One region of the Pseudomonas sp. NPDC087358 genome, then DNA from elsewhere that is predicted to be linked to it. Evidence: predicted binding sites of a transcription regulator. Region 1 holds the regulator's gene; the other holds the start of a gene.
The links. Region 1 encodes sigma-54, which starts transcription at its own class of promoters, with help from an activator protein. Its sites were predicted from a motif close to ANTGGCATNNANNTTGCTNT; they were not measured.

Region 1 (15,589 bases):
TGCGAGAGCTTCAGGCTGAAGTGCGCGCACTCGGCGGTGATCCTGAGGATTCTTCCAGCGTTGCTGCGGGCGCACACCGCCTGTGGGTTAACCTGAAAAGTGCCGTCACTGGCAAGAGCGACGAGGCCGTACTCAACGAAGTAGAAACTGGTGAAGATCACGCCCTGAAGGCATACAAGGAAGCCTTGCAAAAGGCCACCGAGAAGAACCTGCCAGTCAACGTGACCACTCTGATCCAGCGTCAGCTGGCAGGCGTGCAGGCTAACCATGACAAAGTCAAAGCCCTGCGCGACAGCGTGAGAAGAGCGAGCTGATCTTCTCGTTGGTTCGAGACGCTAAAACAAAAAAACGCCAGTCAGACTGGCGTTTTTTTATGCCTGGGACAAACCTCTGATAAAACCTTGGCCGGGTTTAGGGTGCCGGCTCGCCAAGCCGCTTATTCGCCCTCGTCAAACTTGTTGTTGATCAATTCAATCAGACCGTCAAGCGCGGCCTGGTCTTCCTCGCCCTCGGTGGAGAGGTGAATCTCGGTGCCCTTGCCTGCGGCGAGCATCATGACAGCCATGATGCTTTTGCCATCGACCATGCTGTCCGGCGTGCGGCCAACCCGGATCTGGCAAGGGTATTTGCCAGCGACGCCGACGAACTTGGCTGCGGCGCGGGCATGCAGGCCCAGCTTGTTGATGATGGTGATCTGGTGAGCGGGCATCGCGTAGGGGATCCTTTCAGCTTAGGTCGCGGTGGCGGACCTGAACGTTCTTGAGCGATTGTTGCAGGACCTGACCCAGGCGTTCGGTCAGGTAGACGGAGCGGTGGTGTCCGCCGGTGCAGCCAATGGCAATGGTGACATAGGCGCGGTTGCTGGCGGCGAAGCGCGGCAGCCACTTGGTCAGGTATGAGGCAATGTCCTGGAACATCTCTTCGACATCGGGCTGTGCAGCGAGGTATTCGGCGACCGGTTGGTCGAGCCCGGATTGGTCGCGCAATTCAGGCTTCCAGTATGGATTGGGCAGGCAGCGCACATCGAAAACCAGATCCGCATCCACGGGCATCCCGCGCTTGAAGCCGAATGACTCTATGAGGAAGGCTGTGCCGGGCTCGGGTTTGTTGAGCAGGCGCAATTTGAGCGTATCGCGCAACTGGTACAGATTCAGGTGCGTCGTATCGATGGTCAGGTCGGCAAGATCGATGATCGGTCCGAGCAAGGTTTTCTCATCGCGTATCGCCTCGGCCAGCGAGCGAGTGGCGTTGCTCAGTGGGTGGCGGCGGCGAGTTTCGGAGAAACGCTTGAGCAACGTGGACTCATCGGCATCCAGGAACAGTACGTCGCACTGAATGTGCCGATCGCGAACCTCTTCAAGCATCCGCGGGAAACGCGTCAGGTGGCTTGGCAGATTGCGTGCGTCTATGGACACCGCCAGCAACGGCTCGGCAAGTTCGGTATGAATCAGCGCACGTTCGGCGAGCTCCGGGAGCAGGCCCGCCGGCAGGTTATCTACGCAATAGAAGCCGCTGTCTTCGAGAACATCGAGCGCTGTACTCTTGCCGGAGCCGGAGCGACCGCTGACGATGATCATGCGCATGATCAGTGACCGTTCTGGGCAGCAAGTACGACGTTGTAAAGCGCATCGCTGCTTTTGGCGTCACGCAACTGGGCGCGAACGTCGGCCCGATCGAGCATGCTTGCGATCTGGCGCAGCAACTCCAGGTGCGCATCGGTTGCTGCTTCGGGGACGAGCAATACGAACAGCAGATCCACAGGGGCGCCGTCGATGGCGTCGAAATCGACGGGTTTTTCAAGGTGCAGTACGGCGCTGACGGGTGAGGTGCAACCCTTGAGTCTGCAGTGGGGAATGGCAATGCCGTTGCCAAAGCCGGTCGAACCCAGCTTTTCGCGGGCGACAAGGCTCTCATAGACGGTTTGACGGTCGAACTCGGGGACTTCTCGCCCAATCAACTTGGCAATTTCTTCGAGTACGGCTTTCTTACTGCCGCCTGGCACGTTCACGGGGGAACGGCCAGGGGTCAGGATGTTTTCAAGTCGGATCATGGATGGAAGTGTCAACGAGCAGTGGCACCTTGCAGCAGGCTCTGCTGTTTTTCCTTATGTTTTTTGAGTTGGCGGTCGAGCTTGTCGGTGAGCAAGTCGATGGCTGCATACATGTCATCATGTTCGGCGTTGGCGACCACTTCGGCCCCCGGAACATGCAGGGTGGCTTCGATTTTCTGTTTGAGCTTCTCGACCTCCATGGTCACCTGCACATTGGTAATCTTGTCGAAGTGCCGCTCCAGGCGATCGAGCTTCTCGGTGATGTAGTTGCGCAGAGGGTCGGTCACTTCCAGCTGGTGTCCACTGATGTTGACTTGCATACAGCTTCTCCTTCATTGCCAGTGCATTAAGAGGCAGGCTTGGTTGCCTGCCACTGGAACGCTGTGGCTCGTGACCCTTACATCAAACGCTTGCGTTCGCTCGACGGCGCGATTCCCAGGGATTCGCGGTACTTGGCGACCGTGCGACGGGCCACTTGAATGCCTTGTGCCTCCAGTAAACCAGCGATCTTGCTGTCACTCAACGGCTTTTTCTGATTTTCAGCGGCAACCAGTTTTTTGATGATCGCGCGGATGGCCGTGGACGAGCATTCACCGCCTTCAGAGGTGCTGACGTGGCTGGAAAAGAAGTATTTCAGTTCGTAGATGCCACGCGGGGTATGCATGAATTTTTGCGTGGTCACGCGGGAGATCGTCGATTCGTGCATGCCCACCGCCTCTGCGATGTCGTGCAGTACCAGCGGCTTCATGGCCTCATCGCCGTATTCGAGGAACCCGCGTTGATGCTCGACGATCTGGGTCGCGACCTTCATCAGGGTTTCGTTGCGGCTTTGCAGGCTCTTGATGAACCAGCGAGCCTCCTGCAACTGATTGCGCATGAAGGTGTTGTCGGCACTGGTATCGGCGCGTCGCACGAAGCCTGCGTATTGCGGGTTGACCCGCAGGCGCGGCACGGATTCCTGATTGAGTTCCACCAGCCAGCGCTCGTTATGCTTGCGCACGATCACGTCAGGCACGACGTATTCGGCTTCGGTCGACTCGATTTGCGAACCGGGGCGCGGGTTGAGGCTCTGGACCAGCTCGATGACCTGGCGCAGGTCATCTTCCTTGAGCTTCATGCGGCGCATCAGTTGCGCGTAATCACGGCTACCCAGCAGGTCGATGTAGTCGGCAACCAGTCGTTGAGCCTCGGCCAGCCATTTGGTCTTGGCCGGAAGCTGGCGCAATTGCAGGAGCAGGCATTCGCTGAGGTTGCGCGCACCGATGCCCGCCGGTTCGAATTGCTGAATCCGATGCAGTACCGCTTCGATTTCATCCAGCTCGATGTCCAGTTCCGGGTCGAAGGCGTCCAGCAGTTCGTCCAGCGATTCGTCCAGGTAACCCTGATTATTGATGCAGTCGATCAGCGTCACGGCGATCAGGCGATCGGTGTCGGACATCGGCGCCAGGTTCAGCTGCCACAGCAGGTGGCTTTGCAGGCTCTCGCCGACCGATGTCCGGGTGGTGAAGTCCCACTCATCGTCGTCGTTGCTCGGAAGGCTGCTGGCGCTGGTCTGGTAGACGTCTTCCCATGCGGTGTCCACGGGCAGCTCGTTGGGAATGCGCTCGCTCCATTCGCCGTCTTCCAGATTGTCGACGGTTGGGGCGGATTCCTGGTAGGTCGGTTCCTGAACGTCAGGGTTGGGCTTTTGCTCGATGTTGTCGGCCATGGGGTCGGCGTTATCGAAATCGTCGCCCTCTTCCTGGCGTTCGAGCATAGGATTGGACTCCAGCGCCTCCTGGATTTCCTGTTGGAGATCCAGCGTCGACAATTGGAGCAAGCGGATGGCCTGTTGCAGCTGCGGTGTCATCGTCAGCTGCTGGCCCATTCTCAAGACTAGCGAAGGTTTCATGGCAGGGGCTTAACACCTTATTCGCCGGCGCATATGCGCGCCATCCACTACTAGGGCGCCGAGGCGCCAACTTAAGCAAATTATATGCCTGAAACCGGAGTGTTTGCCTAGGGTGTGATGACAATTATTACGAGGTTGGCGATCAGGCTCATGCAGCGCTCGCCCGCCAACCCCCGCGTCATCGCCCGATTACAGGCGGAACTCGTGGCCGAGATACACTTCCTTGACCAGTTGATTGGCCAGGATGGTTTCGGCATCGCCTTCGGCGATCAGCTGGCCATCGTTGACGATATAGGCTGTTTCGCAGATGTCGAGCGTCTCACGGACGTTATGGTCGGTGATCAGGACGCCGATGCCCTTGGCCTTGAGATGGTAGATGATCTGTTTGATGTCGCCCACGGAGATGGGGTCGACGCCCGCGAACGGTTCATCCAGCAGAATGAATTTGGGCGATGTTGCCAAGGCGCGGGCGATTTCGACGCGACGTCGCTCACCACCCGAAAGGCTCATGCCCAGGTTGTCGCGGATGTGCGTGATGTGGAACTCCTGAAGCAGGCTTTCCAGTTCCTTGCGACGTCCGGCCCGGTCGAGCTCCTTGCGGGTCTCGAGGATGGCCATGATGTTGTCCGATACCGACAGTTTGCGGAAGATCGACGCTTCCTGAGGCAGATAGCCGATGCCTGCGCGGGCGCGGCCGTGCATGGGCTGATGACTGACATCCAGATCATCGATCAATACACGACCCTGATCGGCCTGGACCAGGCCGACGATCATATAGAAGCAGGTGGTCTTGCCAGCACCGTTGGGGCCCAGAAGGCCGACGATCTGACCGCTGTCGATGGACAGGCTGACGTCACGTACGACCTGGCGGCTCTTGTAAGCCTTGGCCAGGTGTTGGGCTTTCAGCGTTGCCATTACTGGGCCTTCTGCTGGTCGGTTTTCTTTTTCGGCTGGATCACCATGTCGACGCGAGGGCGGCTTTCAGTCACCTTGCTGCCAGTGGCGCGGCCGGCGCTGGCCAGCTTGCGGACCGTGTCATAGACGATTTTCTCGCCCTGGGTGACGTTGCTGTCCTTGTCGATTACCTTGGCCTTGTCGATCAGTACGATACGGTTTTGCGGCGCATGATACTGGATAGTGACGCCCCAGCCCTGGACAGGCTTGATGTCACCGGCAGTCTGCAACTGCTCGAAGTAGGCCAGGTTGCCTACCGAGGTCACCACATCGATGTCGCCGGCAGCGGTGCGGGTCATGGTTACCTTGTTGCCGGTGACCTTCATCGAACCTTGGGTAATGATCACATTGCCCGTATAGGTGGCGACGCCTTGCTTGTCGTCCAGCTGAGCATCGTCGGCCTGAATGCGGATAGGCTGATCCTGATCGTTCGGAAGAGCCCAGGCGCTCACGCTTCCCAGTGCTGCGCCCAGGCCGAGCAAAATAGGGAGGGTTTTAAGGAGCCTCATACTGTCCTCTTGCGTTCGATAGCAGGTGTATCCTGCTTTCTTTTAGATAGGCTTTCATACCCGTGCCGGTGCTCACACCGTTAAAGCCGTCGATTCTAACGGGTTGAGCGGTTTCCGCATATTGCTTCTGAGGGAATACGGTCATACGGCTGCTGGTAATGATAGTGGCGCGGTTCTTTTCGTCAGTGCGGTTGATTCGTACGGAGTCGATCAGCTCGACATGATCACCGCCGGGGGAGACCTCGGCGCGCACACTCTGCACGTGCCAGGGGTAGGTCGAGCCACGAAACATCTGCAGCACCGGCGTGGTCATCAACGTGACGTCGGTAGCCTTGAGATGTTCAACCTTGTCGGCGGTCATGTCGTACTGCATGGCGCCGTCGGGCAGGTACTGAATGCTGTGGGCGTTGATCGCATAATAATCGATAGCGCTTTCATCCACGGCTGCCTTTGGCTGGTCCATGAAGCTTTCCGGGCTGATGTTCCAGTACCCGGCGGCCGCCAGCAGCAACGCCAGCACACCGAAGATCAGGAAGGTTCTAAATCTCTTGCTCAGCATAAATGCACTTCTATAAGTAGGCGGCGTGAGCCGCTTCGAGGTTGCCCTGAGCGTTCAGGATCAACTCGCAGAATTCCCGGGCCGCGCCTTCGCCGCCCCGTGCCTGGGTGGTGCCGTGGGCATGCTGACGGACGAACCCGGCAGCGTTGGCGACCGCCATGCCCAGGCCGACGCGGCGGATCACTGGCAGATCAGGCAGGTCGTCACCCAGATAAGCGACCTGTTCATAGCTTAGATTGAGTTGCTGCAACAGCTCGTCCAGAACGACGAGTTTGTCTTCGCGTCCCTGATACAGATGGGCGATGCCGAGGTTCTTGGCGCGACGCTCGACCACCGGCGTTTTGCGGCCGCTGATGATGGCCGTGGCAACGCCGGAATTGATCAGCATTTTGATGCCTTGGCCATCCAGGGTGTTGAAGGTCTTGAATTCGCTGCCGTCTTCGAGGAAATACAGTCGGCCATCGGTCAGCACGCCGTCGACGTCGAAGACCGCCAGCTTTATAAGTTTGCCGCGTTGCATCAGTTCGTTCATATCGACGCTCATTTACATCACTCCTGCACGCAACAGGTCTTGAAGGTTGAACGCGCCCACCGGGCGATCGTTCTCGTCGACCACGATCAACGCGCCAATTTTGTTGTCTTCCATGATTTTCAGCGCTTCGGCCGCAAGCATTTCCGAGCGTACGGTCTTGCCGTGGACGGTCATGACTTCATCGATGGTGGCCAGGCGCAGGTCGATGTCGCGGTCCAGTGTGCGACGCAAGTCGCCGTCGGTGAAGATCCCGGCCAGGCGTCCGTCGGTTTCGACCACTGCCGTCATGCCCAGGCCTTTGCGGGTCATTTCCATCAGCGAGTCGCGAAGCGGGGTGCCGCGGGCGACCTGGGGCAGCTCGCCGCCGGAGTGCATCACATGCTCGACCTTGAGCAGCAAGCGGCGGCCCAGCGCACCACCGGGGTGGGAGAATGCGAAATCTTCGGCGGTAAAGCCGCGCGCGTCCAGCAGGGCTACGGCCAGGGCATCGCCCATGACCAGCGCCGCAGTGGTGGAGGAGGTCGGTGCCAGGTTCAACGGGCAGGCTTCCTTTTCCACGCGTGCATTGAGGCTCACGTCGGCGGCTTTGGCCAGTGTCGAATCCGGGTTGCCGGTGAGGCTGATCAACTTGATCCCCAGGCGCTTGATCAGCGGCAGCAGGGTCACGATTTCCGCGGTGGTGCCTGAGTTGGACAGGGCGAGAATGACATCGGCGCCGGTGATCATGCCCATGTCGCCATGACTGGCTTCGGCCGGGTGCACGAAGAACGCGGGCGTGCCGGTGCTGGCCAACGTTGCGGCGATCTTTTTGCCGATATGCCCGGACTTGCCCATACCGACCACGACCACCCGGCCTTGACTGGCGAGAATCATCTCGCAGGCGCTGACGAAATCTGCATCGATATGCGCGAGCAGGCCTTCCACAGCTTCTATTTCAAGGCGGATGGTGCACTGTGCCGATTGAATCAGGTCGCGGGCGTTGGTCATGTCAAGAAAGGGTCGGTCCGGTGAAAAGGCGGCGATTATAACGGCAATGTTGAAATCCCTCACGCTTCATCGCAGCTGTTTGTTTATAGAGTTCGCCAGTCCTTCAGCTGTTGCCAGGAAGAAGCCGCACGTAACGCAGGAAATTTCCACTGATGCTGAAATATTTAACCCTGACTGCGACTGGCCAAGTTGGAGCTTTGGCGGCGCACGACAGCGGTGTTATAGTTCGCCGCTTGTTCGGCCCCTCCAGACAGTGTGTCGTTCGTCAAGGACGCGGCATCTGAGAGACAGGCTGCATCGCAAGGAGTTTAGATGAGTGCCGATAACGCCTACGCGGTCGAATTGAAGGGTTTGTCCTTCAAACGCGGTACGCGCAGCATCTTCAACAATGTAGACATCCGTATTCCCCGGGGCAAAGTCACTGGCATCATGGGGCCGTCCGGCAGTGGCAAGACCACGTTGCTGCGCTTGATGGGAGCACAGCTGCGCCCGAGCAGTGGCGAGGTCTGGGTCAATGGCCAGAACCTGCCCAAGCTGTCGCGCAGTGATCTTTTCGATGCTCGCAAGCAGATGGGCGTGCTGTTCCAGAGCGGCGCACTGTTTACCGATCTCGACGTTTTCGAAAACGTGGCGTTCCCGCTGCGCGTTCATACCAAGCTGCCTGAAGACATGATCCGCGACATCGTCCTGCTGAAATTGCAGGCGGTGGGCTTGCGCGGCGCGGTCGAGTTGATGCCCGATGAGCTGTCGGGCGGCATGAAACGGCGTGTGGCACTGGCGCGGGCCATTGCCCTGGATCCGCAGATCCTCATGTACGACGAGCCTTTCGTCGGGCAGGATCCGATCGCCATGGGGGTTCTGGTGCGTCTGATCCGTTTGCTCAACGACGCGCTGGGCATCACCAGTGTCGTGGTCTCCCACGACCTGGCCGAGACTGCCAGCATTGCCGACTATCTGTATGTGGTCGGTGACGGTCAGGTGTTGGGGCAGGGCACACCAGAGGAATTGATGGAGTCGGATAACCCGCGCATCCGTCAGTTCATGACAGGGGATCCAGATGGCCCCGTGCCTTTTCACTATCCGGCACCGGATTATCGCGAAGATCTTTTGGGGAAGCGCTGATGCGCAGAAAGTCATTGATGGATCGTGTACGCCTGATGGGGCGTTCGGCGATCGATATTGTTGCAGTGTTGGGGCGTTCAGGGATTTTTCTGGTTCATGCCTTGCTCGGGCGAGGCGGAATTGGCGGCGGTTTCCAGTTGCTGGTTCGCCAGCTCTATTCGGTCGGCGTCATGTCGCTTGCGATCATTGTCGTGTCCGGCGTCTTCATCGGCATGGTTCTGGCCCTGCAGGGTTTCAGCATCCTCGCCAAATACGGCTCCGAACAGGCGGTTGGGCAAATGGTTGCCCTGACCTTGCTGCGTGAACTGGGGCCGGTGGTCACTGCGCTGCTGTTTGCCGGTCGTGCCGGTTCGGCGCTGACCGCGGAAATCGGCAACATGAAGTCCACCGAGCAGTTGTCCAGCCTGGAAATGATCGGTGTCGACCCTCTGAAATACATCGTCGCGCCACGTTTGTGGGCAGGCTTCATTTCATTGCCGGTGCTTGCCATCATCTTCAGCGTGGTCGGTATCTGGGGTGGTTCGTGGGTTGCGGTCGACTGGCTGGGCGTCTACGAAGGCTCCTTCTGGGCAAACATGCAGAACAGCGTTTCCTTCCCCAATGATGTACTCAACGGTGTTATCAAAAGCGTTGTCTTCGCTTTCGTGGTCACCTGGATTGCCGTGTTCCAAGGCTATGACTGTGAGCCCACTTCAGAAGGGATCAGTCGCGCCACGACCAAGACCGTGGTCTACGCCTCGTTGGCCGTACTGGGCCTGGACTTTATTTTGACCGCCTTGATGTTTGGAGACTTCTGATGCAAAACCGCACCCTCGAAACCGGTGTCGGCCTGTTCCTGCTGGCCGGGATTCTGGCTTTGCTCTTGCTCGCCCTGCGGGTCAGCGGTCTGAGCGCCAGCACGACCAACGACAGCTATAAACTTTACGCAAATTTCGACAATATCGCCGGTTTGACTGTCAGAGCGAAAGTGACCATGGCCGGTGTGACCATCGGCAAGGTCACCGCAATCGATCTGGACCACGATACCTTCATGGGACGCGTGACGATGGAGGTGGACAAACGAGTCAATAACCTGCCTTCCGACTCCACCGCATCGATCCTCACCGCAGGCTTGCTGGGCGAAAAATACGTCGGCATCAGCGTCGGTGGCGACGACCAGTTGTTGAAAGACGGCGGTACGATTCATGACACCCAGTCGTCGCTGGTACTTGAGGACCTGATCGGTAAATTCCTGCTCAATTCCGTGGGTAAAGACGCCAAATGAGGAGTTTTTTCATGATCTCGATTCTGCGCCGTGGCCTGCTTGTGCTGTTGGCCGCTCTGCCGCTGTTCGCCAATGCGGCAGCGACTGCGTCCTCGGCCCATGACCTGGTGGACACTACGACCAAGCAGCTGCTGGCAGACCTTGCTACCAACAAGGAAAGCTACAAGACCAATCCGCAGGCCTTCTACGATGCCTTGAACGGCATTGTCGGTCCGGTCATCGATGCCGATGGCATTTCCAAAAGCATCATGACCGTGAAGTATTCGCGCAACGCTTCGCCCGCGCAGATGCAACGCTTCCAGGAAAACTTCAAGCGCAGCCTGATTCAGTTCTATGGCAACGCGCTGCTCGAGTACAACAACCAGGGCATCACTGTTTCCCCGGCCAAAGAGGAGGCGGCTGACCGTACCTCCGTCGACATGTCGGTCAAAGGCAACAACGGTGCGGTCTACCCTGTGTCGTACACCCTCGTCAAAATCAACGGCGAGTGGAAAGTGCGTAACGTGATCATCAACGGCATCAACATCGGCAAGCTGTTTCGCGATCAATTCGCCGATGCCATGCAGCGCAACGGCAATAACCTGGACAAGACGATTGACGGATGGGCCGGTGAAGTGGCCAAGGCCAAGCAGGAAACCGAGAACTCGCCGGACAAGGTCGTCAAATGAGTGAGGCATGCATCACGGCGGGCGGTGGCGGCGAGCTGAAACTGTTCGGCGTGCTCGATTACCGCACCGCGCCTGCCTTGCGCGAGCAGGGCGCTGACCTGATCAAGGCCAGTGACGCGCCGGCACTGGTGATTGACTGCTCTGCGGTCGAGAAATCCAGCAGTGTCGGTCTGGCCTTGCTGCTGGCTTTCATGCGCGATGCGCAGGCGGCCGGCAAGTCGGTCAGCGTTCGTGCGCTGCCCGAAGACATGAGAGAAATCGCACAGGTGTCCGGTCTGACCGAACTGTTCGACCAACATTGATTGCTGTCGCCGATCAAGCCCCTCGTCCGGCACCCGTAAAGTAGGGTTCGCAACGAGAGGGCTTTTTTGTATGATGGCCGACCCGCGCGCGTAGGGCGCCGATTGAGGTTAAGCATGCAGGCCGTAGAAGTTAAAAGCTTCCTTGAAGGTAAGCTGCCAGAAATCCAGGTCGAAGTTGAGGGCGAAGGCTGCAACTTCCAGCTGAACGTGATCAGCGACGAACTGGCTGCACTGAGTCCGGTCAAGCGCCAGCAGCAGATCTACACGCATTTGAACCCATGGATCGCCGATGGCAGCATCCATGCGGTCACCATGAAATTTTTCAGCCGCGCTGCATGGGCCGAGCGCACCTGAGCCAAATTGGCGTCGAGATTCTAATGGACAAACTGATTATTACTGGCGGCATTCGTCTTGATGGCGAAATCCGTATTTCCGGGGCAAAGAACTCTGCCCTGCCGATTCTTGCAGCCACCTTGCTGGCTGACGGTCCCGTGACTGTCGCCAACCTGCCGCATCTGCACGACATCACCACCATGATCGAGCTGTTCGGTCGCATGGGCATCGAGCCGATCATCGACGAAAAGCTGAGTGTCGAGATTGACCCTCGCACCATCAAGACCCTGGTCGCGCCGTACGAGCTGGTGAAAACCATGCGTGCGTCGATTCTGGTGCTGGGTCCGATGGTCGCCCGCTTTGGTGAAGCTGAAGTCGCACTGCCTGGCGGTTGCGCCATCGGTTCGCGTCCGGTCGATCTGCACATCCGTGGTCTTGAGGCCATGGGCGCGATCATCGACGTCGAAGGCGGTTACATCAAGGCCAAGGCGCCGGAAGGCGGCCTGCGTGGCGCGCACTTCTTCTTCGACACCGTCAGCGTCACCGGTACCGAGAACATCATGATGGCCGCTTCCCTGGCCAATGGCCGCAGCGTGCTACAGAACGCTGCCCGCGAGCCGGAAGTCGTCGATCTGGCAAATTTCCTCAATGCCATGGGCGCGAAGGTTTCCGGTGCTGGCACCGATACCATCACCATCGATGGCGTGAAGCGCCTGGGTTCGGCGACTTACCGCGTCATGCCTGACCGCATCGAGACCGGTACCTATCTGGTCGCAGCCGCTGCAACCGGCGGCCGCGTCAAGGTCAAGGACACCGATCCGACCATTCTGGAAGCGGTGCTTGAGAAGCTTCGCGAAGCGGGTGCCGAGATCACCACCGGCACCGACTGGATCGAGCTGAACATGCACGGCAAGCGTCCGAAAGCGGTCAATGTGCGCACTGCGCCGTATCCGGCTTTCCCGACCGACATGCAAGCGCAGTTCATTTCGCTGAACGCGATTGCCGAAGGCACGGGCGCAGTGATCGAGACCATCTTCGAAAACCGCTTCATGCACGTGTATGAAATGCACCGCATGGGCGCGCAGATTCAGGTTGAAGGCAACACGGCCATCGTTACCGGCTGCGCGAAGCTCAAAGGCGCGCCAGTGATGGCCACCGACCTGCGTGCTTCGGCCAGCCTGGTGATCTCGGCATTGATCGCCGAAGGCGACACGCTGATCGACCGCATCTACCACATCGACCGTGGTTATGAGTGCATCGAAGAAAAACTGCAGATGCTGGGCGCCAAGATTCGTCGCGTTCCGGGCTAGCAGTCCTCGGCGTTCTCGCTGTCTGCGCCCATGGGTGCAGGCAGTGGGGCTGCTGAATGAAAGTACCTTTTGAATCGTTTCACTTCGAGTCCTGCGCCATCGACTCGAACGTTGTCGGGCGCCGATCGTGACCCGACACGCGTTTGCTGATAAGGACTGACGTTTCCCATGTTGACCATCGCACTGTCCAAGGGCCGAATCCTTGACGACACTCTGCCGCTTCTCGCTGCTGCGGGCATCGTGCCGACCGAGAATCCGGACAAGAGCCGCAAGCTGATCATTCCGACGACCCAGGACGATGTACGTCTGTTGATCGTACGGGCTACCGACGTGCCGACCTATGTCGAGCATGGTGCGGCTGACCTCGGTGTGGCGGGCAAGGACGTATTGATGGAATACGGCGGCCAGGGCCTGTATGAGCCGCTGGATCTGCAGATCGCACAGTGCAAGCTGATGACTGCCGGTGCCGTCGGTGCTGCCGAACCCAAGGGCCGCCTGCGCGTGGCAACCAAGTTCGTCAACGTCGCCAAGCGTTATTACGCCGAGCAGGGCCGTCAGGTCGACATCATCAAGCTCTACGGCTCCATGGAGCTGGCACCGCTGGTGGGGCTTGCCGACAAGATCATCGATGTCGTCGACACCGGCAATACCCTGCGCGCCAATGGCCTCGAACCCCAGGAAATGATCGCCCACATCAGTTCGCGCCTGGTGGTCAACAAGGCCTCGATGAAGATGCAGCACGCCCGTATCCAGTCGCTGATCGACACGCTGCGTACTGCCGTGGAGTCGCGACACCGCGGTTGACGGTTTAGCGCGACAATAATCACGTCGCGCCCAGCTATCCGCGTCATAGCCAAATTTCTCAGGTGCCTGCGCGGATGGCTTGCTAGCTTAGGCTCCTGAGAAAATGCCATTTATCGAGGCTCACGCTATGACCACTTCCAACACCATTCGCCGACTCAACGCTGCTGACCCGGATTTCGCCCGACATCTGGCTCATCTGCTGAGCTGGGAAAGTGTGTCTGATGACTCGGTCAATGAGCGTGTGCTGGACATCATCAAGAATGTGCGCGAGCGCGGTGATGCGGCGCTGGTCGAGTACACCCAGCGTTTCGACGGCCTGCAGGTCGCGTCCATGGCCGAGCTGATCTTGCCCCGCGAGCGTCTGGAACTGGCGCTGACCCGCATCACCGCCGTTCAACGTCAGGCGCTGGAAAAGGCCGCTGACCGGGTGCGCAGCTATCACGAGCGGCAGAAACAGGACTCCTGGAGCTACACCGAGGCCGACGGCACGGTGCTGGGGCAGAAGGTCACGCCGCTGGATCGCGCCGGTCTTTATGTTCCGGGCGGCAAGGCGTCGTATCCGTCCTCGGTATTGATGAACGCGATTCCGGCCAAGGTGGCCGGGGTGGGCGAGGTGGTCATGGTAGTGCCGACCCCGCGCGGCGAGATCAATGAACTGGTACTCGCCGCTGCGTGCATCGCCGGGGTCGACCGGGTGTTCACCATCGGTGGCGCACAGGCAGTGGCGGCGCTGGCCTACGGTACTGAAAGTGTGCCGCAGGTCGACAAAGTGGTCGGCCCGGGCAACATCTACGTCGCGACCGCCAAGCGCCATGTGTTTGGGCAGGTCGGTATCGACATGATCGCCGGCCCTTCGGAAATCCTCGTGGTCTGCGACGGCCAGACCGACCCGGACTGGATCGCCATGGACCTGTTTTCCCAGGCCGAGCACGACGAAGACGCGCAGGCGATTCTGGTCAGCCCCGATGCCGAGTTCCTCGACAAGGTCGCGGCCAGCATCGCCAAGCTGATGCCGACCATGGAGCGCGCCGAGATCATTAACACCTCGATCAATGGTCGTGGCGCACTGATCAAGGTGGCGGACATGGCTCAGGCGATCGAGGTTGCCAACCGTATCGCCCCCGAGCACCTGGAGCTGTCGGTGGCCGATCCTGAAGCCTGGTTGCCACAGATCCGCCACGCTGGCGCGATCTTCATGGGCCGCCACACCAGTGAGGCGCTGGGCGATTACTGCGCAGGCCCGAACCACGTGCTGCCGACGTCCGGCACCGCGCGGTTCTCCTCGCCGCTGGGCGTCTACGATTTCCAGAAACGCTCTTCGATCATTTTCTGCTCTGAGCAGGGCGCATCGGAACTCGGCAAGACCGCGTCGGTGCTGGCACGTGGTGAGTCGCTGACCGCTCACGCACGCAGCGCTGAATACCGGATTGTCGATAACCAACAGGAAGGCAAGTGAGCATGAGCAAATACTGGAGTCCTTTTGTCCGTGACCTCGTGCCTTACGTGCCGGGCGAGCAACCCAAGCTGACCAAGCTGGTGAAGCTGAACACCAACGAGAACCCCTACGGCCCGTCGCCCAAGGCCATCGAGGCGATGCGCGCCGAGGTCAATGACAACCTGCGCCTGTACCCCGACCCGAACAGCGACCTGCTCAAGCAGTCGGTGGCCCGCTACTACGGTGTAGAGGCCAATCGGGTGTTTCTGGGTAACGGTTCGGATGAGGTGCTTGCCCACGCCTACAACGCGTTCTTCAAGCAGGACAAGCCGCTGCTGTTCCCGGATATCAGCTACAGCTTCTATCCGGTGTATTGCGGCCTGTATGGCGTCGAGTTCGACGCCGTACCGCTGGACGAGCAGTTTCAGATCCGCGTCGAAGACTACAACCGCCCCAACGGCGGCATCATCTTCCCCAACCCGAACGCGCCGACCGGTTGCCTGATGGCGCTCGATGCAGTCGAGCAGATGCTCAAGGCCAATGCGGATTCGGTGGTAATCGTCGACGAGGCCTACATCGACTTCGGCGGTCAGAGCGCGATCAGCCTGGTGGATAAATACCCCAACCTGCTGGTGACCCAGACCCTGTCCAAGTCGCGCTCCCTGGCAGGCCTGCGGGTCGGGCTGGCGGTGGGTCATCCTGATCTGATCGAGGCGCTGGAGCGGGTCAAGAACAGTTTCAACTCCTATCCGCTGGATCGAATCGCCATCGTCGGGGCCGCTGCTGCGTTCGACGATCGCGAGTATTTCGAAAGTACCTGCAACCTGGTCATTGCCAGCCGAGAAAAGCTGGTCGGGCAACTGCAGGAC
Region 2 (15,589 bases), on a different contig from region 1:
TGGCGTACGCCGTCCATCCAGTGCTTGAAGCGCTTGAGGCGGTCGGTGAAGCGGCCATCCAGATGCTCGCCCAAGCCGATTTCGTCGGTAGCGGCGTACATCGACACCTTGCGCTCAGTGGCGTAGTTGCCGAGTTTTTCCAGGGTCGTGGAGCCGATTTCCCGGCGTGGCACGTTGATCACCCGCAGGAAAGCGTTGTCGTCGTCCGGGTTCACCAGCAGACGGAAGTAGGCCATCAGGTCCTTGACCTCCTGACGCCCGAAGAAGCTGTTGCCGCCCGACAGTCGATAGGGAATCTGGTGATGCTGAAGCTTGAGCTCGATCAGCTTGGCCTGATAATTACCGCGATAGAGGATCGCGAAATCGCTGTACGGCCGGTCGGTGCGCAGGTGCAGGCTGAGAATCTCGACGGCCACGCGCTCGGCTTCGGCGTCTTCGTTGCGGCAGCGAATCACGCGGATCTCATCGCCGTGGCCCATCTCGCTCCAGAGTTGCTTCTCGAACGCATGGGGATTGTTGGCGATCAGTACGTTGGCGCAGCGCAGAATACGGCTGGTGGAGCGGTAGTTCTGCTCCAGCATCACCACTTTGAGCGACGGGTAGTCGTCCTTGAGCAGCATCAGGTTTTCCGGGCGCGCGCCGCGCCAGGCGTAGATCGACTGGTCGTCGTCGCCGACCACGGTGAACTGGCAGCGCGTGCCGATGAGCATTTTCACCAGCAGGTACTGGCTGGCGTTGGTGTCCTGATATTCGTCCACCAGCAGGTAGCGGACCTTGTGCTGCCACTTTTCGAGGATGTCGGCATGCTCTTCGAACAGCTTCACCGGCAGCAGGATCAGGTCGTCGAAGTCCACGGCGTTGTACGCCTTGAGCGTGCGCTGGTAGTGGGTGTAGACGATGGCGGCGGTCTGTTCCTTGGGATTGCGCGAATTGGCCAGGGCTTCTGCGGGCAGGATCAGATCGTTTTTCCAGGCGCCGATCATGTTCTTGATCTCGTCGACGCCGTCGTCGCCGGAGTATTCCTTCTGCATGATGTCGGTCATCAGGGCCTTGACGTCGGTCTCGTCGAAGATCGAGAAGCCAGGCTTGTAGCCCAGGCGCGCATGCTCCTTGCGGATGATGTTCAGGCCCAGGTTGTGAAACGTCGATACCGTCAGGCCGCGCCCTTCGCCGTTGCGCAGCAGGGTGCCGACCCGTTCCTTCATTTCCCGCGCCGCCTTGTTGGTAAAGGTCATGGCGACGATGTACTGCGCGCGAATCCCGCAGTTCTGGATGAGGTGGGCAATCTTGCGTGTGATCACGCTGGTCTTGCCGGAGCCAGCACCGGCGAGCACCAAAAGAGGGCCGCCGACGTAGTTCACGGCTTCCTGTTGCCGGGGATTGAGTCGGGACATGAGGAAAAATGGGATCGCTTGCGAAATGGGCGGGCATTTTAACAGGGTCCGAGGATTGTGCAGCGACCGTCCGACACTGTGATGCGCCGCGCTATCTATATTTCGCCGTTTTGTTACATTTGCGCATCTCGCGGCGCATAACCGCGTTTGACGGCCCTCGTTTGAGTGGCCGTCAATGTCTTTAGCTTGTGTGGGGAGTCAGCTTGTCTACGCCTGTCGAACCGTTGCGTTTGCTGCTTTTGGCGGACACCCCGCAATGGTCAGCGTTATTACGCCAATGCCTGGCGCCGTTGGGGGATGCCGTATCCCTCGAGTGCGCGCCGAGCTGGGACGCTATTGGCAATCCGGCGGATCATCCGCACTCCCTGATCCTGTTCACTCCAGCGCATTTGCAGCCTGCCGCCGGCCAGTGCAGCTGGCCGACGGTGCTGCTGCTCGATGCCGAGCCTGAGCAGGACCCGCTGGGTGTCAGTGACTGGCTGGTACGAGACACCCTGACCACTCACAGCATTCGCCGTTGCCTGCGCCACATCCGTGAACGCGGCCTGTTGGAAACCACCCTGCAGCGCCTGGCCGAGCAGGATCCGCTGACCGGCATCGCCAATCGCCAGGGCTTTCAGACCCTGCTGGTGGCACGTCTGGCTGAATTCGACGGTCGCGGGCTGGCGCTTGGGCATCTGGACCTGGACAACTTTCGTCGCGCCAACGATGCGCTGGGCCATCAGGCGGGCGATCGTCTGATCCTGCAAGTGGTGGCGCGTTTGAAGAGCCAGCTTGAGGCCTGTGACCAACTGGCGCGTCTGGGCAGCGACGAATTTGCCTTGCTGATCGACACACGCCGCGCACCGGAACGGGCCGAGTGGATGGCTGAGCGCATCACCGAGGCGTTGTCCGAACCGTACTGGATCGACGGCGAAAGCCTGCTGATCGGCTGTAGCCTGGGCATCGCCCATGCGCGGGTCGACGGCGGCGCTGATCCATTGATGTGGCATGCGCACATTGCCATGCAGCAGGCCAAGGGCACGCAGGGTTGTACCTTCCACGTCTTCAACGAGCGCATCAACCGCAACGCCCGCAGTCTGGCCGATCTGGAAGGCGAGTTGCGCCGGGCGCTGCGTCGCGACGAGCTGGAGCTTCACTATCAGCCGCGCCTGTGCCTGAACACCGGAAAGATTCTCGGGCTCGAAGCGTTGGTGCGCTGGCGCCACGCCGAACGGGGTTTATTGCCGCCCAGCGAGTTCGTGCCGCTGGCCGAGCAAAGCGGGCTGATCGTGCCTCTGGGCTACTGGGTGATATCCCGCGCGCTGCGTGACATGCAGACCCTGCGCGAAAAAGGCCTGGCGCCGTTGCACATGGCGATCAACCTGTCGTTCCGCCAGTTTCAGGACAATCAGCTGCTGGCGACTTTGAGCCGGTTGATTGCCGATCGTGGCGTCGATGCGCAGTGGCTGGAGTTCGAACTCACTGAAACCGCGGTCATGCGTCGCAGCGACCTGGTCAAACAGACCATGGATGCGCTGGGCCGACTGGGTGTGCGTTTTTCGCTGGACGATTTCGGCACCGGTTTCTCGTCCTTCGTCCACCTGAACAGCCTGCCGATCACCTTGCTCAAGATCGACAAGAGCTTCGTTGGCGAAATGGAACAACGCGAAGAGAACCGTAAGCTGGTCCACGCCATGATCAATCTGGCGCACAACCTCAGCCTCGAGGTGGTGGCCGAAGGCGTCGAAACCGCCGAGCAACTGGCCCTTTTGCGCAGTTTCAATTGCGACCAGGCGCAGGGTTACCTGATCAGCCACCCGCTGGCGTTACCGGAACTGCTGGATTACCTGATGTTCGATGAGAGCAATCAGCGGTTGATGTTGGGGGCGTAGCGACTGTCGCGCCCTTCCCGACTTTCATTTGCGCTCACCACTGTCTTGCTTCCAGCCGCAGGCGTTGGGAGCCAGCAAGCCGGCTCCTACAGGGGAGATGCGCTGAGTCAGCCCATCACCAATACACCGCTCGCCTGTTTGCGTAACAGCTTGGCGCTCTTGCGCTCGAAAGCGTAAGTCAGGGCGACCGCCGAGCACAGCAGGCCTGTCGCCAGGCCCCACCACACGCCCACCGCACCCTGATGTGCGAGAAAGCCCAGGCCCCAGGCCAGCGGCGCGCCAACCACCCAGTAGCTGGCAAGGCCGATGAGAAACGTCGTCTTGGCGTCCTTGAAGCCGCGAATCGCGCCCATGGCGATGGTCTGCGTGCCATCCAGGATCTCGAACCAGGCAGCAATCGCCAGCAGTTTGACCGCCAGATCCACCACGCCCTGGTATTCCGGCTTGTCGAGGTCCACGAACAGGCCGATGACCAGATGCGGGGCAACCCAGAACAGGATGCCGAACGTCAGCATCAGCAGCCCGCCAAAGCAGATGCCCATGCGCCCGGCGGTGCGCGCCAGCAACAGATCGCCCGCGCCATAATGCCGGCCGATGCGCATGGTCACCGCGTAGGAAATCCCCACAGGGATCATGAACGCCATCGATACCGACTGCAGCGCGATCTGATGCGCAGCCATTTGCGTGCTGCCCATTGCGCCCATGCAGAACGCGGCGAAGGTGAACAGCCCGACCTCCACCGCATAGGTCCCGCCAATCGGCAGACCCAGACGCCATAACTCCTTGAGGCAGCTGCGTGACAGATTCATCAGATCCTTGTGAATCGGATACGCGGCATAGGCTTTGTGATAGCGAATGTGCAGGGCGAGCGCCAGGGCCATGCTGTTGGTGACGATGGCGGTAACCAGGCCGATCCCCATCAAGCCCCAGTGCGGCAAACCAAACAGGCCATAGATGAAGGCGTAATTGAGCCCGAAGTTCAGTGCGACGCCGACCAGACTGATCACCATCACTGGCGTGGCCCGGCCCAGCGCGCTGGTGAAGCCGCGCAACGCCATGAAGCTCAGAAGGCCCGGCAGTGCCAGCGGCAGGGTAACCAGGAACTCGCTGGCCATGTGCACGTTGGCTTCATCCTGACCGAAGTTGAGCAGGATCGGCTCCAGGTTCCACAGGATCAGTGCGGCCACCAGCGCCATGCCCCACGCCAGCCACAGCCCAGCCTGGGTCAGACGGGTTGCGCCGGCGTCATCGTTGGCACCCTTGCGGATTGCCACCAGCGTACCGACGGCGGCCATCACACCGACGCAGAAAAACGACACGAAGTTATAGCTGGCAGCGCCCAATCCACCGCCCGCCAGGGACTGAGGCCCAAGCTTGCCCATCATCACGGTGTCGGTGAAAACCATCAGCATATGCGCCATCTGCGATGCGATCAGCGGCCCGGCCAGGCGCAGGATGATCCACAGTTCTTTGAAGGCTTGCTGTTGCATGGTCTGACGCTCGGCAGGGGGAGGCATTGATGAGCGGCTCATTGTGGTGATTCAGGCGCCAATGCACAAAGGGATAAATACGATCATTGGCATGAGTAAAACTCATCCTGATATTTTTCCCGTAGAGTGAGCGAAGCCGTCTATACCCTTGGAGGAAAGCTCCCCATGTCTCGTAGTCTTCCGCCGTTGTATGCGCTGCGTGCATTCGAAGCCGCTGCCAGACACAGTTCCTTCACCCGCGCCGCGCAAGAGTTGTCGATCACCCAAAGCGCGGTCAGCCGCCACATACGCACGCTGGAAGAACACTTTGCCTGCCGTTTGTTTCGTCGCAATGGTCGCAACCTGCAGCTGACCGAAGCCGCGCGCGAATTGTTGCCCGGCGTGCGCGAGGGGTTTTCGGCGCTGGAGCGTGCGTGCAGCGCTTTGATGGCCGAAGAGGGCATCTTGCGCATGAAAGCGCCGTCGACACTGACCATGCGCTGGCTACTGGCGCGACTCAGTCGCTTTCGTCATTTGCAGGTAGGCAACGAGGTGCAACTGACCAGCGCCTGGATGGACATCGACAGCGTCGACTTCAGCCAGGAGCCGTTCGACTGCGCGGTGCTGCTCAGCCGCGGGCATTTTCCAGCCGACTGGGAGGCGAGCTATCTGTTCCCCGAGCTGCTGATTCCGGTGGGCTCCCCCAGTCTGCTGGATGACACACCCTGGGACGCGGAGCGGCTGGCCAGTGCCGAGCTGCTACACCCCACGCCCGACCGACGCGACTGGCGCAGCTGGCTGGAGCGCATGGGTTTGTCGGAGCAGATTTCACTCAAGGGCGGGCAGGTGTTCGACACCCTGGAGCTGGGCATGATCGCTGCGGCACGCGGCTATGGGGTTTCCATGGGCGATCTGCTGATGGTCGCAGAAGATGTCAGCCAGAGGCGCCTGAGCCTGCCTTGGCGCACAGCCGTCGTCAGTGGTGAAAACTACTACCTTGTCTGGCCCAAGACCCGGCCGGGAGGCGAACGCCTGCGCCGGCTCAGCGATTTTTTGCAAAGCGAGGTGCAGGCGATGGAAATGCCGGATGTGACGATTCTGCAGTGATGACGCCGGGCCTTGCTGCACTGCGTCTGCCCGGAGGGGTAGGAGCGTGGCTTGTCCCGCGATCTGCCGGGCACCGGCAGTAGAATCAGGCAACTCGGTGCATCAGGTGCATCGCGTTCGCAGAGTTTGCTGCCGGTTCCCGGCAGATCGTCGGCAAGCCGGACTCCCACGCCTTCGGCAGAAGCCAGATTGTGAGTCGCCACCCTCCGTCCCAAGACCACGCGTAGGACTCAAGTATTTGCGCTGTCAGCCGAATGTGTAATTGCAGACCCGATTGTTCCAATCGGCTCATCGATTCCCTCTATTAGAATTAGTCCGAATGGTTTTCCTGAGATCAGGACGATCCAGTTGTTCGGCAAGGAGTTTTCATGCCTCAGCCCCGCGCCCGAATTGCCTCGCAACTTGGCATCGCCCTGGCCGTTATCCTGGCCGTTGTCATCAGTGGCAGTACCTTGTTCGCCTTGCGCTCACTGGACTCGGCCAACCTCGCCATCCGCGAAGAGCATATGGGCAGTGAAGCGCGGTTGCTGGCTGACCAGCTGAACACCTTCCACAGCACCCTGCGCGACAGCACGCAGCGTTTGAGCGGGTTGTTCGAAAAGCGCTTCAGCAGCGGCCTGACCTTGCAGGCCGATCAGCAAATCGTGGTGGCGGGCATGCAGACCCCCTCGTTGCTGCTCAACGGCAATCCGTTGAACAACGACTTCGCCGAAGTCGATGATTTCAAGAAAATGACCGCCGGTGTCGCGACGGTTTTCGTGCGCAGCGGCGACGACTTCATTCGTATCAGCACCTCGCTGAGCAAGCAGGATGGCTCCCGGGCCATCGGGACTTCGCTGGATCACAAGCATCCGGCCTATGAAAAACTGCTGGCCGGGCAGGGGTATGTCGGGCGCGCGTTGCTGTTCGATCGCTCGTACATGACCCAGTACACCCCGGTGCGTGACAGCGGTGGCAAGGTCATCGCAGTGCTGTTCGTGGGTTTTGATTACACCGACGCGCAAAAAGCCCAGTTCGACAATCTCAAGAGTTTCCGCATCGGCTCGACCGGCTCGCTGGCCTTGCTCGATGAGCAGAGCAAATGGCTGGTGCCGCCGGCAGGCGTCAGGGATCTGGATCTGGCGAGCAAGACCCTGGCAGAGTTCGTCAAGGCGCCGGGCAAGGGTCGCTTCTGGCAGGATGCTGGCGATGATTTCTACACCGTCGCCGAGCCGTTCGCAGGTGGGCCGTGGTCGATTCTGGCGATCATGCCCAAGGACGAAATCAGTGCAGTGACCTGGAGCGTAGGCACGCAGTTGGCCATTGGCAGCCTGTTGGCGATGCTGATTGCCGTGGGCTCTGCAATCTGGCTACTGCGCAGCAAATTGCAGCCGCTGTCGGACCTGGTCAATCAGGCCGAGGCCTTGGGTGCCGGTGATTTGAGCGTGCGTCTGAATATCGCCAGCCACGACGAAATCGGCCAGTTGGCCAGCAGCTTCAACAAGATGGGGCAGGCGCTGGAAACCATGGTCGCGCATATCCGCACTGCCGCTCAGGAAGTCAGCGGACGCGCGCAGGCGTTGTCCGGTCTGTCCGGCGGCGCCTATGAAGGCATGGAGCAGCAGTCGGGCGAAATCACCAGCATGGCCGGTGCCGTGGAGGAGTTCAGCGCGACGGCCCTGACTATTGCCGACAATATGGGTAATACCGAGCGTCTGGCTCAGGGCAACGCCCAGCAGACCCGAATCGGCCGCACCTCGATGGAAGAGGCCTCGGCCTCGCTGGAACAGATTGCGGGCTCGCTGGGCAGCACCGCAGCGGTGATCGATACGCTGGGTCAGCGCTCGCAGGAAATCGGCGGCATTGTCAGTGTGATCACCTCCATCGCCGAACAGACCAACCTGCTGGCGCTCAACGCCGCCATCGAGGCCGCTCGCGCGGGTGAACAGGGCCGCGGTTTTGCCGTGGTCGCCGATGAGGTCCGCAACCTGGCGTCGCGCACCCGCCAGGCCACCGACGAAATCTCCGGGATGATCGCCAGCATTCAGCAGGAAACCGGCAATGCCATCAGCACTATGGAACAAGGCAATGCGCTGATGCAGGATGGCCTGGCGCGCAACGCCAAGGTCGCCGCAGCGCTGGCGCAGATCGACGAACAGAGCCGCTCGGCGGGCGAACAGTTCGCCTCCATCACCACCGCCACCCAGGAGCAAAGCAACACCGCGACCCTCCTGAGCGCCAACCTGCAGAGTATTGCGCTGGCCAACAGCGAGCAGCGCGAGGTGGTCTCGAACCTGGCAGTGACCGCGCAGGAACTCAATGGGTTGGCAGCGGATCTGCGCAGGGAAGTGGATCGTTTTCGCTGATGTCCGCTTGACCGACAGCGACGGCGGAACGCCCCGATTCCGCCGTTTTTTTTAGGCGCAATCGCTTTTGATTCTGCCGAAGGCGTGGGAGCTCGGCTTGCCAGCGATCTGCCGGGAACCGGCAGCAAAGTCAGGCGCCTAGGTAGAGTCAGACGACCGCGCCGTCGGGTTTTGCTGCCGCTTCGCGTTAGATCGCGAGCAAGCATGCTCCTACGGCCTGCGGCCAGAATCGAAAAGCCCGTCTGCCTCGATCTCAAATGATCCGGGCGAGCTTCACCCCGCCGAAGGCCGATACTGCAACGCCTCGGCGATATGACATCGGGCGATAGCGTCCACCCGTTCGAGATCGGCCAGGGTGCGCGCCACTTTCAGCAGTCGGTGCGCCGCGCGTAGCGAAAGGCTCAGGCGTTCGCAGGCGGTTTCAAGCCAGGCCTCGTCTTCAGCGAGCAACGCGCAGTGCTGGCGCAGAGAAGGCAGATCGAGAAACGCATTGGCGCAGCCTTGACGCTTCTGCTGGCGTTCGCGGGCTTCGGATACCAGCAGGGCGGCGCTGGCGCTGTTCTCGCCAGTCTGAGGGGGCATCGCCAGTGATGTCGTTTCGCGCGCAACGGTCAGATGCAGATCGATGCGATCGAGCAGCGGACCGGACAGCTTGTTGCGATAGCGCTGGATTTGATCGGTGGAGCATCGGCAGCGCCCGGTCGGTTCGCCGTGATAACCGCAAGGGCAGGGGTTCATGGCGGCGCCGCGACCTGAGGCTGGGCTGCACTCCAGTTTGTCCAAGCCTCTACACTAGCACCGAGCGGGTAACCATCAGGCCGGTGCGGCCAAAGATTTTCTCTGCCGATACAGCGGAAGGTGGCAGCCGAAGTTCGGGATCATCACATGAACCAGCAGGCCTACAGTCGGAGTACGGGCACGTATCGGTGCTTGGATCAGTTTTTCGAATTGGCGATAGGCCCATTTCCCGCAGTTGGCGCTAGAACTGTTCGATGTGGATATGGTTATATCGCAGCTGACATATTGTGAAAACCACCATCGGCTATCAAAAGCCTCTTGGCCCAGCTGTAAGCGCGATCAATGAATAATGCTCCATTGATTACACGTGGCCAATTAGTTGCTCGGGGGTCGTGCAATCTCATATTTGGGTGCGCAGCGACATGCTCGCTTAGCAGCGTAATACCGTTTGAATTTTCAAGAAAATCCATGTTTTTAATCCATTTCAGATCTGGCAGAGGCTTCATGCCAATAAATTGCAGGGAAACGTTCCCTCTTGCGCTATACGTTAATAGTCAAATCATAAGGACTTTGTCTGAACGCTCTATCAAGTGTTCTATGACTCTGGATTTTTAGCCTTTCGCATTTCTAGCAACAAGAAGGGCTAGGCCCGCTCCCCCCAGAAGGGAGCCACAGATTCTATTGAATATTTTTTTTGCTCTAGTTTTAGCGAGCCATCGTCGCAGGTGCAGTCCTAGATATGCATAAATCGCGATTGCGATCCACTCTAGGAGTAAAAACATAGCTCCCAGGGTAAGAAACTGTGGGGAAACTTGGTGGTTCGGCACGATAAACTGAGGTAGGAATGCTGTAAATATAAAAATCGCTTTCGGGTTTCCGATTGCAACCATGAATTCCCGGCGCATTAGCGTAGTAATCCTTACTTTGGCTTCTTTTTCCGTATGAGCAATCGTGGGGCCATTGCTGGTCCAGAACTTATAAGCCAGATACATCAAATATGCCGCGCCGGTCGTTTTTATAATGATAAACATAGTTTCCGATGCAATGATAACGGCGGCAAGCCCGGCTGAAGCCAAACTGATCATTGTCGCAAATGCGATGAGCCTTCCAATTCCTGCGCAGCAAGATACTAAAAAGCCATGGTGAGCTGCGTTGTTTATTGACAGGAGATTGTTTGGGCCGGGCGCTAAATTCAAAGCAAAACAAGCCGGAACAAAAAGTAACAATGTCACCAGATCCATTTGAGAACCTACTTCCCTAAATAATTTTATGCCGATCGATGTCGGAATTTTTTACATTTAATTAAGGGCTATGTCAAGAGTCCGTCATGTAAATTCAGAACCGGCACAGATATTGTTATTTTTCCCGACACTTCTCAAGCGCATTCACTTTCTGGCGAAATGCTTCGATAGTTTAAGCCAAGATCTCGGTAGAAAGTACCAGCGCGATACCAAATAATCATGGGAAAGACTGTTTTCCTAAACGCGGGCCCTAATATTAAACATGGGTGATATCCGCTGGCTGGCATGTGTGATTGTTGTTTCCCATGGATTCTCCGCCATGTCCGGGCTTATATTATCCATCCGCGTAGAATGATTGGCTGGGGTAGTTTGGCAGTCTTAGATGGCTTGGACCTTTTCGAGTTGTTTATTTTGTAAGGGGATTCCGATTCGATTTGTGGGATTTGAGCCGGAGGTCGATTAATAAGGCTGATATGAAATCTTCGCCACTGCAATGGACAGACTGGAGAAGTGGTGACAACCCCTTTGGCTTATCACCCCGCCGAAGGCCGATACTGCAACGCCTCGGCGATATGACATCGAGCAATGGCGTCCACCCGTTCGAGATCGGCCAGGGTTCGCGCCACTTTCAGCAGTCGGTGCGCCGCGCGTAGCGACAGGCTCAGGCGTTCGCAGGCGGTTTCAAGCCAGGCCTCGTCTTCAGAGAGCAGCGCGCAATGCTGGCGCAGAGAAGGCAGATCGAGAAACGCATTGGCGCAGCCTTGACGCTTCTGCTGGCGTTCGCGGGCTTCGGATACCAGCAGGGCGGCGCTGGCGCTGTTCTCGCCAGTCTGAGGGGGCATCGCCAGTGATGTCGTTTCGCGCGCAACGGTCAGATGCAGATCGATACGATCGAGCAGCGGACCGGACAGCTTGTTGCGATAGCGCTGGATTTGATCGGTGGAGCATCGGCAGCGCCCGGTCGGTTCGCCGTGATAACCGCAAGGGCAGGGGTTCATGGCGGCGACCAGTTGAAAGCGGGCCGGGAAACGTACACGGTCACGCGCCCGCGAAATCACGATATGCCCTGATTCCAGAGGCTCGCGCAGCACTTCAAGCACCCGCCGGTCAAACTCCGGAAGCTCGTCGAGAAACAGCACGCCGTGATGGGCCAGGGTGATTTCGCCCGGTTGTGGGCGACTGCCACCACCCACCAGCGCCGGGCCGGAAGCCGAGTGATGGGGCTGCCTGAACGGGCGTTGTGGCCAACTGGTCAGCGGCGCATGGCTGGCGACCGATTGAATGGCTGCCACTTCCAGCGCCTCGCGCTCGTCCAGTGGCGGCAGGAGGCCGGGTAAGCGGCTGGCGAGCAATGTCTTGCCGGTGCCGGGCGGTCCGCTGAACAGCAGGTTATGTGCCCCGGCCGCCGCGACCAGCAATGCACGCTTGGCGGCAATCTGGCCTTGGACTTCACTCAGGTCGGGATAGGGTTGGGTCTGCAGGATCAGGCCGTTGGATTTGTACGGCGCAATCGTCGTGTGGCCGTTGAGATGCGACACCAGTTCCAGCAGATGACTGACGGCAATCACCTTCAATCCCGAAGCCAGGCAGGCTTCTTCGGCGTTCACTGCTGGCACGATCAGCGTATGCCCCGCCTCCCGCGCCGCCAGGGCCGCGGGCAATACGCCTTGCACCGGACGAATCGCCCCGGACAAAGCCAGTTCGCCCAGACACTCAATCCCCTCCAGTGCCAGCGCCGGCACCTGAGCGCTTGCCGCGAGCAAGCCCAGGGCAATCGCAAGATCAAAGCGCCCGCCGTCCTTGGGCAGGTCGGCAGGCGCGAGATTCAGGGTGATGCGCCGAGCCGGAAATTCCAGCCGGCAATTGAGAATGGCGCTGCGCACCCGGTCCTTGCTTTCCTTCACCGCGCCTTCCGGCAAGCCGACCAGCGTCAGCGCAGGCAAGCCGTTCGCCAGATGGGTTTCAACGGTGACAGCGGGCGCCTCGACACCCACTTGTGCGCGGCTCAGAACAATGGCCAGAGACATGACTTTCCTTGTTAACGGCACCGCGTCCTGCGGTGGGCTGAAGGATAGTCAGAGGTCAGGGGAGGGGGGTACTGCAACTTCTACGGCATGTGTCCTGCTGTGGGCGCGATGAGAAATACATCACCCTTCAGCACTCAGATGCCCTGGACGGGCGCGGGACTTCGCCCCGAGCGCACAAAGGGGTGCAGCAGCGAGCGCGCGAGCTACTCCTTCACTTGCCCCGCCAACTGCACTTCCATCTCGGCCATCTTCGCTTCCAGTGCCTCGAGACGGGCACGGGTGCGAGCGAGGACGATCATCTGGCTGTCGAATTCTTCCCGGCTGACCAGATCCAGTTTGCTGAAGCTGCTTTGCAGCAACGCCTTGAACTGGGTTTCGAATTCGTTGCGCGGCAGTGCGGTCTCGCCGTTGAACAACCGCGAGGCATGGCCACTCAGGGCATCTAGAAAGGCTTTGGGCGCGAGCATGATCAGCTTCCGGAATCAGATGGGCGGCAGTGTAGCACGCAGCGTCTATAGTCATTTTGCGGGCACCGGGTTGCACGATTTTCGCGCATCGGTGCGTGCACGTGCGCACTGTTGTTGTGCGGTCAGGTTCGATGGTGGCGATCTGGGCGCAGCGGATAGTGACCAACCGCCCGTAATCAGTGGGATCGAGTGAGATGGCAAGCTTTCTGCTTAGTGGCATATGACCCATGCACTGATGCAGTCGCTGTGACGAATGCAGTGCGGCAGGCGGAGCGGGGAAGTGTTTCGTCAGAAGCGGTTTTCTGGAGTTGGTCTGGTCTGTTTCGGGCCATCGACGCGTTACAAAGCCAGACACTGCGCTTAGACTTGAGTCGGGTTTGTTTTCCTGGGGCAAGTCCACCAATTCGGGAGAAAGTTTCATGAAGCTAGTCACTGCCATCATCAAGCCGTTCAAACTGGATGACGTACGCGAGTCGTTGTCCGAAATCGGCGTGCAGGGCATCACGGTAACTGAAGTCAAAGGCTTCGGACGTCAGAAAGGCCACACCGAGCTGTACCGCGGTGCGGAATACGTAGTCGACTTCCTTCCCAAGGTGAAGATCGACGTTGCGATCGACGACAAGGATCTGGACCGCGTTATCGAAGCGATAACCAAAGCGGCCAACACCGGCAAGATCGGTGACGGGAAGATCTTCGTGGTCAATCTGGAACAGGCTATTCGCATCCGTACCGGCGAAACCGATACCGACGCAATCTAAGCCGCCAACCCCAACGCCCCAGGAGAAAACAATATGACTCTGCGTCAATTCGCAGGGCTAGGAGCCCTGTTGTCCCTCGTAACCCCTGGCTTGGCCATGGCGGCAGACGAAGTGGCAGCCCCTGTACTCAACTCAGGCGACACTGCCTGGATGCTGACTTCGACCGCGCTGGTTCTGTTCATGACCGTTCCCGGTCTGGCATTGTTCTACGGCGGCATGGTTCGCTCGAAAAACGTTCTTTCTGTAATGATGCAGTGCTTTGCCATCACCGGCCTGATCAGCATCCTGTGGGTCGTCTACGGCTACAGCATGGCGTTCGACACCACCGGTATGGAAGCCAACGTCGTTAACTTCAACTCCTTCGTCGGCGGCCTGTCGAAGGCGTTCCTTACAGGCGTCACCCCTGCAAGCATCACCGGTCCCGCAGCTCTGTTCCCTGAAGCTGTGTTCGTGACCTTCCAGATGACATTCGCCATCATCACCCCCGCCCTGATTGTCGGTGCCTTCGCAGAACGCATGAAGTTCTCCGCGATGCTGATCTTCATGGCCATCTGGTTCACCCTGGTCTACGCGCCGATTGCGCACATGGTCTGGAGTGGTGTGGGTGGTCTGCTGTGGGACTGGGGCGTACTCGATTTCGCAGGCGGCACCGTTGTTCACATCAACGCGGGTGTGGCCGGTCTGGTGGCCTGTCTGGTCCTGGGCAAGCGCAAGGGTTTCCCGACCACCCCAATGGCTCCGCACAACCTGGGTTACACCCTGGTCGGCGCTGCGATGCTGTGGGTGGGCTGGTTCGGCTTCAACGCCGGCTCCGCTGCTGCGGCCAACGGCACCGCCGGTATGGCGATGCTGGTTACTCAGATCGCAACCGCCGCCGCTGCACTGGGCTGGATGTTCGCCGAGTGGCTGACCCACGGTAAGCCAAGCGCTCTGGGGATCGCCTCGGGTGTGGTTGCCGGTCTGGTTGCCATTACCCCTGCCGCCGGTACTGTCGGCCCGATGGGCGGCCTGATCATCGGCCTGGCGGCCGGTGTGGTGTGCTTCTTCTGCGCCACCAGCCTGAAACGCAAACTGGGCTACGACGACTCCCTGGATGCCTTCGGCGTTCACGGTATCGGTGGTATCCTCGGCGCGATCCTGACCGGTGTCTTCGCAGCACCTTCGCTGGGCGGCTTCGGTACTGTGACCGACATCGCCGCACAGGTCTGGATTCAGTGCAAAGGCGTAGGCTTCACGATCATCTACACCGCGATCGTGACCTTCATCATCCTCAAGGTGCTGGACGCGGTCATGGGCCTGCGTGTCACCGAGGAAGAAGAAGCGGTTGGTCTTGACCTTGCGCAACACAACGAGCGTGGCTACAACTTGTAATCACGGCGATAAAAAAAATGCCCGGGCTACCGGGCATTTTTTTGTCTGGAGTTTGTCGATAGCCAAGACAGTCAGTGAGTGACTTCAGTCGGGGGCGCGGTTCTTCGGGGCGGGTCTTCATGGGGCATTCCCGACGGTTATGGCGACGGGATACCAACCCGAATTCCGGGCTTGCAGATAACCGCACTCATTGACGCTTTGTTTTTTTTTCCAGCGCGTTAGAATGCGCGCCGAAGGGCGGAGAACGGTATGTGGCAACAGACCAGAATCACGCTGCGGGCAAGGCCTCGCGGTTTCCATCTGGTGACTGACGAGATCATCGCAGGGCTGGCTGAACTGCGTGATTGCCGTGTCGGGCTGCTGCATTTGTGGCTGCAACATACCTCGGCCTCGTTGACCATCAACGAGAACGCCGATCCAGCGGTTCGTCGCGATTTCGAGCGTTTTTTCAACCGGTTGGTGCCTCAGGGGCGCGACGGTTATGAGCACGATGACGAAGGTCCAGACGATCTGCCTGCGCACTTCAAGGCCAGTTTGCTAGGCTGCCAGCTTGTCCTGCCGGTGACGGACGGAAGGTTGGCGCTAGGGACCTGGCAAGGCGTTTATTTAGGAGAGCATCGCGATAGCGGCGGTGCGCGTAAAGTCCTCGCCACCCTTCAAGGTGAGAGGCACGACCGCTGATTGTCGGCGGTAGTTGAATTTTTTCCGGCTGTCTTAGAAATTAGGCGCAGCTGGGCTATAACTAATCTGCTTTCGCAAGTCATGAGGTAGAACATGAGCGACGATGACAACGAAGAT

Region 2: glnK (P-II family nitrogen regulator) is a predicted target of sigma-54. The motif match lies at 12,856-12,875, and genes of this name have one in related genera.

Annotation. Positions count from the first base shown of each region.
Region 1 is NZ_JBJDOA010000002.1:234,970-250,558, forward strand. Features, by position in the region: gene ACI2KS_RS04670 (PA2169 family four-helix-bundle protein) at 1-314, shown strand, start outside; gene ACI2KS_RS04675 (HPr family phosphocarrier protein) at 437-709, opposite strand; gene rapZ (RNase adapter RapZ) at 726-1,583, opposite strand; gene ptsN (PTS IIA-like nitrogen regulatory protein PtsN) at 1,586-2,050, opposite strand; gene hpf (ribosome hibernation-promoting factor, HPF/YfiA family) at 2,062-2,370, opposite strand; gene ACI2KS_RS04695 (RNA polymerase factor sigma-54) at 2,448-3,941, opposite strand; gene lptB (LPS export ABC transporter ATP-binding protein) at 4,131-4,856, opposite strand; gene lptA (lipopolysaccharide transport periplasmic protein LptA) at 4,856-5,404, opposite strand; gene lptC (LPS export ABC transporter periplasmic protein LptC) at 5,391-5,963, opposite strand; gene ACI2KS_RS04715 (KdsC family phosphatase) at 5,974-6,507, opposite strand; gene ACI2KS_RS04720 (KpsF/GutQ family sugar-phosphate isomerase) at 6,508-7,482, opposite strand; gene ACI2KS_RS04725 (ATP-binding cassette domain-containing protein) at 7,795-8,604, shown strand; gene mlaE (lipid asymmetry maintenance ABC transporter permease subunit MlaE) at 8,604-9,401, shown strand; gene mlaD (outer membrane lipid asymmetry maintenance protein MlaD) at 9,401-9,868, shown strand; gene ACI2KS_RS04740 (phospholipid-binding protein MlaC) at 9,880-10,536, shown strand; gene ACI2KS_RS04745 (lipid asymmetry maintenance protein MlaB) at 10,533-10,838, shown strand; gene ACI2KS_RS04750 (BolA family protein) at 10,953-11,192, shown strand; gene murA (UDP-N-acetylglucosamine 1-carboxyvinyltransferase) at 11,216-12,481, shown strand; gene hisG (ATP phosphoribosyltransferase) at 12,650-13,285, shown strand; gene hisD (histidinol dehydrogenase) at 13,413-14,741, shown strand; gene hisC (histidinol-phosphate transaminase) at 14,744-15,589, shown strand, end outside.
Region 2 is NZ_JBJDOA010000007.1:151,458-167,046, forward strand. Features, by position in the region: gene rep (DNA helicase Rep) at 1-1,394, opposite strand, end outside; gene ACI2KS_RS17820 (putative bifunctional diguanylate cyclase/phosphodiesterase) at 1,598-3,268, shown strand; gene ACI2KS_RS17825 (NorM family multidrug efflux MATE transporter) at 3,376-4,758, opposite strand; gene ACI2KS_RS17830 (LysR substrate-binding domain-containing protein) at 4,924-5,844, shown strand; partial or broken gene ACI2KS_RS17835 (Cache 3/Cache 2 fusion domain-containing protein) at 6,213-7,334, shown strand; gene ACI2KS_RS17840 (methyl-accepting chemotaxis protein) at 7,467-8,189, shown strand; partial or broken gene ACI2KS_RS17845 (ATP-binding protein) at 8,463-8,933, opposite strand; gene ACI2KS_RS17850 (LysE family translocator) at 9,539-10,168, opposite strand; gene ACI2KS_RS17855 (YifB family Mg chelatase-like AAA ATPase) at 10,702-12,195, opposite strand; gene ACI2KS_RS17860 (accessory factor UbiK family protein) at 12,399-12,662, opposite strand; gene glnK (P-II family nitrogen regulator) at 13,082-13,420, shown strand; gene ACI2KS_RS17870 (ammonium transporter) at 13,454-14,791, shown strand; gene ACI2KS_RS17875 (secondary thiamine-phosphate synthase enzyme YjbQ) at 15,041-15,472, shown strand; gene sutA (transcriptional regulator SutA) at 15,566-15,589, shown strand, end outside.